3 regions of the Paenibacillus sp. P13VS genome follow, and region 1 is predicted to be linked to each of the others. Evidence: riboswitches for the same ligand, from Rfam matches in the RefSeq annotation. Region 1 holds a riboswitch; each other region holds the start of a gene.
The links. Region 1 has a riboswitch for thiamine pyrophosphate ahead of GUA98_RS13170 (ABC transporter ATP-binding protein). Riboswitches for the same ligand answer to the same signal wherever they lie in the genome.
Positions count from the first base shown of each region.

Region 1 (2,269 bases):
CCACAGCGACTTTGCTCCAGAGCGTGTAGCCAAACCACAGAATGAATACAGGAGACAGGGCAATCAGTGGAATCGTCTGGCTGATTACGATGAAGGGATACAGCGCCTTTTCAATCGAACGGCTGAGGTGCATGCCCGCTGCCAGAGCGCTTCCGGCCACGATGGACAAGCCGAAGCCAACTGCTACCTCCATCAATGTGGCAGGCAGATGGGTTCCCAGGAGCAGATGCCGATGCTCAACTAGAGAACTCGCTATCGATGTAGGTGCAGGGATGATGAAAGAAGGGACCCATCCTAATCGCACGATGCATTCCCAGCAGGCCAGCATCAGGAGGAGAAGCGCAGCGAATAGGCCATAGCGGGCAAACCATCTGCTGATGCTAAGGCTTCGCATGTAGTTGATCCTCCAACCGTTGTCGCATCTGTATCAGATCCGGATCGTAGACCATGTCCGAATGTCTCGGACGGGGCAGAGGCACCTTCATGTCCAGCAACTGCCGACCGCCAGGCGTGAGAAGGACGATCCGGTCACTTAATAACAGGGCTTCTTCGATATCATGGGTGATGAACAGCACCGTTTTGCCGAGACTTTCCCACAATTCAAGCAACCAGCGATGCATCTCCCGCTTAGTCATGGCATCAAGCGCGCCGAAGGGCTCGTCCAGCAGCATCAGCTGTCCTCCTGTCAACAATGTGCGCAGCAGGGCAACCCGCTGCTTCATGCCGCCGGACAGTTCATCCGGGTAGGCATGCTCATAGCCGGATAAGCCAAATCTGTTGAGTCCAGCCATAATGTCAGCGCGCAGCTTCACCTTGTCCTGCTTCCTCGGGGCAAGCTCCGAGGGAAGCAGGCAGTTCTCCATAACCGTCCGCCAGGATAACAGCAGATCCTTCTGCGGCATGTAGGCGACTCGCCCGAGTCGCTGTCCTGGCGGCACCCCAGCAATTTCAATCGTGCCGTCTGTCGGTTCAAGCAAGCCTGCGAGCAGCTTGAAGAGTGTGCTCTTGCCCGACCCGCTGGAGCCGATTAGCGAGACGAATTCTCCCTTTTTTACACACATCGATACATTGGAGAGCACGGGGGAATGTCTCTGATCCGGAAAAGTAAAGGTCATGTTGTCAATCTGTACATCGTTGCTCATCTGGTTCCTTGACCCCCTTGGAATAAAAACTGCCTGAACGGAAATGCACGTTGTTTGCGATCTGTTGTAAGTAAACGCGAAAAAGCCCGCTCATTTCCGGAGAAATGAGTGGGCCTGTTAAGTTCAACCGACATTCATGTTCATATGAATATGAAAAAAATCCGTTAACTGAAAGTCCGCTCCACTTCCCTCCGCTGGTATGATCCAGATCAGGTTCAAAGGGTCCGAATACATTCATTCGTCTCAGCCGCAAGGCTCCCCTAGTGCAATCGTTCAAGATATGCAGTTGTGTACACAGCATATATCACATTCACGCGAGATGTAAAGAGGGCTTAGAGGCAAAAGTTAAACGTTAAACCCATTCGCGGATTTACCTTGGCTTCCTAACCCGATATAATGGGGATGGCACATATGGGCCGGATTACAAATGAGGGTGGGACTGTTCTCCCTCCTAAGCAGAATGGGGACCCCGAGTTGAAAACGTTCAAGAAAGTATATATTGAAATTACTAGCATATGTAACCTGGCATGCAGCTTCTGTCCGCAGACCAAGCGTGCCAAAGGATTCATTGACCCTGAAGTCTTCAACAATATATTGGATCAGATTAAGCCACATACCAAACACATTTATTTGCATGTCAAAGGGGAGCCGTTACTTCACCCCAAAATTGATGTGTTACTGGATTCCGCACACGAGAAGGGATTCAAGGTAAACATAACAACGAACGGAACGCTGCTGCCCAAGACCCAGCATAAGCTGCTTGGCAAACCGGCATTGCGGCAAATGAACTTCTCGCTGCACAGCTTTGACGGGCATGAGGGATCGACGGACCGTGAGGGATACCTCAGCAACATTCTATCTTTTGCAAGGGAAGCTGTGAAGCACAATGTTATCATCTCGTTCCGGCTCTGGAATCTAACGCAGGATAACTTCACGAATGCCCAGATGAATCGGAACCGGGAAACACTGGAGGTCCTGGAGCGCGAGTTCAACCTGGATTTCCGCATTGAGGAAAAGGTGGTTCCAGGCAGCGGCGTCAAAATTGCACCGAATGTCTATCTCAATCAGGACCACGAGTTCCAGTGGCCAAGTCTGGATGCACCAGAGGATGATGGCAAAGGCTTCTG
Region 1 covers NZ_WYEV01000004.1:764,499-766,767, reverse strand. Annotated here, with positions in the region: gene GUA98_RS13175 (ABC transporter permease) at 1-394, opposite strand, end outside; gene GUA98_RS13170 (ABC transporter ATP-binding protein) at 381-1,142, opposite strand; TPP riboswitch at 1,312-1,414, opposite strand; gene GUA98_RS13165 (radical SAM/SPASM domain-containing protein) at 1,617-2,269, shown strand, end outside.

Region 2 (2,269 bases), on a different contig from region 1:
AGCGTAGCAAGTTCAGCCATCTGAGCTTCATCATTGGCATCATAGATGCTGCCCGGGCGAAGTCCATCTCCGAGAGAGAAGGCCACATCATACCTTTTCATGATTTCACAGATTTCTTCAAAATGCGTGTACAAAAAATTCTCCTGGTGATGTGCAAGGCACCATGCTGCCATAATGGACCCACCCCGAGACACAATGCCCGTCATCCGTTTGGCTGTCATCGGTATGTAACGCAGCAGCACGCCTGCATGGATTGTAAAGTAATCCACACCCTGCTCGGCCTGCTCAATGAGCGTATCCCGGTACAACTCCCAGGTGAGTGCCTCGGCTTCGCCATTCACCTTCTCCAGCGCCTGATACAGCGGCACCGTCCCGATCGGCACCGGGGAATTGCGGATGATCCATTCCCGGGTGGTATGGATATCCTTGCCCGTAGAAAGATCCATTACCGTATCGGACCCCCAGCGTACCGCCCAAGTCATTTTCTCCACTTCCTCTTCAATCGAAGAGGATACGGCAGAGTTACCGATATTGGCGTTGATCTTCACGTGGAAATGACGTCCGATCAGCATCGGTTCGCTCTCGGGATGATTAATATTCGATGGCAGAATAGCCCTGCCGCTCGCCAGCTCCTGCCGGACGAACTCCGGCTCCACGCCCTCACGGATAGCTGCAAACTCCATCTCAGGCGTAATGATGCCCTGCCTCGCATAATGCATCTGGGTGACACAGCGTCCGGATTGTGCACGCAGCGGTTTGCCGCGGAGGCCTGGATATTCTTCAGCTCCGGTTCTCTTCCCTCCAGGCTTTAGCCCGTTATCCTCCGGTTTGACGGTACGTCCCTGGTATGCCTCTACATCGTTTCGTTCCGTAATCCATCGTGCACGCAAAGCTGGCAGGCCTGCCCGAATATCAGCGTGAAATCCGGGATCCGTCATAGGGCCGCTCGTATCGTACACGCGCAGCGGCTCGTTATGCTCCACCCCTTGGGGGGTATTCGTGTCATGAAGGGCAATTTCACGCTCGGGTACGGCAATGTCCGGACGTGAGCCCTGAATGTAAACTTTGCGGCTGCCGGGAAACGGTTGGACCCGTCCAGCCGCCACTGTTCCTTTTTCCAACCCCTGCCCTGCATGTTCCTGTGCTGTTGTTCTGTTGTTTATGCTCATCGCTACCTCTTCCTCCTCGTTGGTCGTCCCATGGATGGGCCAGTTTGATTGCTCGTGCACCCGTTCCATATCATCCACGCATAGGCAAGAAAAGAACGGCCAACTTCCGAAGAAAGAACATTACAGCGGCATAGCGCAGACAGAATCTGGCGCAGGCATAAGTGGGTTATACCCAACTCCAGCTCTCCCGCAAAAGAAGACAACTCCCCTCTGCTGCGGATGATCGCTTGACGCTGTATATAAAAAAGCCGGTTCCCGAGGGAACCGGCTTATGTCCATCACCCATAACAAGCCTGATGCCAAGCTCCCACAAGTGGAGACATGCCAAAGGCTAAATTATGCAGGTGTTCGTGGTTATATCGCCGATTACTTCCCTACGCTGGTATGATCCAGATCAGGTGCAAAGGGTCCGGGATCTCATGCGATCCCGTCTCAGTCCGGACAATTCGGACTCCCCCAGTAACGTTTAACAGTTGCGGTATGTGTACCGCAGTTCCATATTCAATTCATTCCAGCCCCGCTGAGCTGTCCATTACAGACTAGCGCAAGCCAGTCGGAAATACAACCCTTTATCTTCCATTGCATGCTGGATCAGGACAACATGAGGCCCATCTGCGCGGCTGCTTCCTTCAGTACAGGTGCATATTCGTGCAAAGTTTCCTGGGACAGGCGGCTAACGGGACCCGATACGGATAGCGCAGCAGCAATATTCCCCTTACGATCCATAATGGGAACGGATACTGCAGCCGCTCCAGGCTCACGTTCTTCGTAGCTGGTCGCATATCCATTCTCCCGAATATCGCCCATCTGGGCCAGATAAACTTCCGGATCGATAAATACGGGCCATTCGGGGCCATTCATCAGTTCCTCTCGGTCTTCTTCCGTCGCAAATGCCATGAGTACCTTGCTGGAAGCCCCTACCGATAGAGGAAGACGGACACCAACCGGAGCCACCCGCCGGATGGCCTGATCACTCTGAACAGCCTGAATACGGATACGCTCACTGCCATCCCGCAGGTACAGACTGACTGTTTCTCCCAAACGATCTCTGAGCCGCTCCATCGCAGGAAGCAGCAAAATGGCAGGGTCATCACTGCGGG
Region 2 covers NZ_WYEV01000015.1:49,993-52,261, reverse strand. Annotated here, with positions in the region: gene thiC (phosphomethylpyrimidine synthase ThiC) at 1-1,169, opposite strand, end outside; TPP riboswitch at 1,524-1,637, opposite strand; gene GUA98_RS25950 (IclR family transcriptional regulator) at 1,761-2,269, opposite strand, start outside.
Region 2: another riboswitch for thiamine pyrophosphate. It lies ahead of thiC (phosphomethylpyrimidine synthase ThiC); the one in region 1 lies ahead of GUA98_RS13170 (ABC transporter ATP-binding protein).

Region 3 (2,269 bases), on a different contig from region 1:
TAAGTTTCTCGAAATGGCCGATATGCAAAAAGCTCAACATATCGATGCTTATGAGAAACAGCAGGAATATATTAAGAAACAGGAAGATTTCATTCAGCGTAACAAGGCAAGAGCCTCCACATCCGGACGTGCCAAAAGCCGCGAGAAGCAGCTGGGCAAGATTGAACGAATCGATCGCCCGGATGAAGCGGCAAAACCGACATTTAAATTCAAAGATGCCCGTGCCAGCAGCAAAACAGTATTCGAGGGAATTGATTTTGAGATTGGTTATTCCTACCCTTTGCTGCCTAAAATGACAATGACAATCGAACGTGGTGAGAAGATAGCCATTGTTGGATGTAATGGTGTAGGTAAGTCGACGCTGCTTAAAACCATCTTGGGGAAAATACCTCCGATTAGCGGTAAAACGTTTCTGGGGGATTATCTGGAGACGGCTTATTTTGAACAGGAAGTCCGTGCTGGCAATATTACACCGATTGAAGATGTGTGGAACGAATTCTCCCATCTGACACAGAATGAAGTACGAGGACATTTGGCACGCTGCGGTTTGAAAAACGAGCACATCACTCGTCCGCTGAGTGCGCTTAGCGGGGGAGAACAAGCGAAAGTGCGCTTGTGCAAGCTTCTGATGCGTGAAAGCAATTGGATCCTGTTTGATGAACCAACAAACCACCTGGATGTAACAGCAAAAGCGGAACTAAAACGAGCTCTGCAAGAGTTTAAAGGTACAGTACTGCTCGTTTCGCATGAACCTGAATTTTATCAGGATTGGGTCACCAAAACATGGGACGTCGAAGCCTGGTCTGAGAAAAACTAATTGTTCCGCAGCAATGAAGTGCTCTAGAATCAAAATATTCATCGACAAGAGTTTGAAAAATCAACGGTGACAAAAAAAGGTGTCTATGGTAACATAGGCTACAACTTCATACGATCACTAGGGGGGCCGCTCGTTGCGGCTGAGATGGAATAATGCGATTCCGGACCCTTTGCACCTGATCTGGATTATACCAGCGTAGGGAAGTGGCGCGTTTTAGTTAATGATATGGGCAAATTAATATTCGATTTTGAAGCGAATGTGAATGCTCAGAAGTGGAACATGAAGGTGTCTCGTATATGGTTTAATAGCTTGTATACCTGACAACTGGCATGTAAAGCTCATTTAACTAACTTGACATGTTATCGCGGCCACTCCCTACGGGAGTGGCTTTTTTGTGCTTACATATTGTGACGGCAGGGAAGGTGAAACCAAACGGATATCTCTAGGAAACTTGTGAATTCATTATCGTTTGAGCTGCATGCTGTTTCGCCGGGCATAGGGGATGAAAAACGTTTTGTAAAGATTGCAACGAATTTATGGCCCTTGCTTGACTATATTCACATCCGGGAGAAACATTTAACCAATGAACAAAAAATCCAATGGGCGTACAGTTTACTGTACGCAGGAATTCCAGCTGATAGGATCGTGATCAATGGTCTATGTGAGTTGAATGAGTTGGAGAAACATGTAGCATTTCAGAGGGTTCATTGGGGCCAGTCCAATTTGGCGACTATCCAAGGCAGCAGCCTGAACAAAAGCGATCGACTTCGTCTCGGCATTTCTGTTCACTCTCTTCACGAAGCTAGAGTAGCTGAAGAACGGGGAGCAGATTACCTCTTTTATGGTCATGTATTTTCCTCCAGCAGTAAACCTGGGAGCAAGCCGAGAGGGCTATCTGCACTGTCTGAAATATGCTCAGCTGTTTCCGTTCCCGTAATTGCCATTGGCGGTATTGGACCGGCAAACATATCTGCTGTACGTGCAGCCGGAGCAAGTGGTGCGGCAGTAATATCATCTATCTGGACCAGTGATAATCCGCAACGCGCAGCAGCAGCCTTGAGGCAGGCTATTGAACGGTAGAAAATAAGACGGAACGCGGGGGTGAATGAATGAGCGGAGAAGCCAGAGGGCGAAGACGAAGTGGCAGACTTTACCGAAATGCAGCAGCTTTTACGGCCCAATTACGTGGAGAACTTCGTGGCAAGCTTCATGCCGAAACGATTGTTGTGGGAGGCGGCATTATAGGTTGTGCCATCGCGTATGAGCTAGCTTCACGAGGTAAAGAAGTGATTTTAATCGAGCGTGCACGTATTGCAGGTGAGACATCTTCTGCCGCAGCGGGCATGTTAGCTGCAGACAGCGAGACGTTTCATACTACTCTGATGTCAAAGCTAGCATATGAAAGTAGAAAACGACTGCATCAGCAAAGAGAACAGCTTCAACGACTAAGCG
Region 3 covers NZ_WYEV01000003.1:1,006,468-1,008,736, reverse strand. Annotated here, with positions in the region: gene GUA98_RS09295 (ABC-F family ATP-binding cassette domain-containing protein) at 1-817, shown strand, start outside; TPP riboswitch at 927-1,036, shown strand; gene GUA98_RS09290 (thiamine phosphate synthase) at 1,271-1,897, shown strand; gene thiO (glycine oxidase ThiO) at 1,927-2,269, shown strand, end outside.
Region 3: another riboswitch for thiamine pyrophosphate. It lies ahead of GUA98_RS09290 (thiamine phosphate synthase); the one in region 1 lies ahead of GUA98_RS13170 (ABC transporter ATP-binding protein).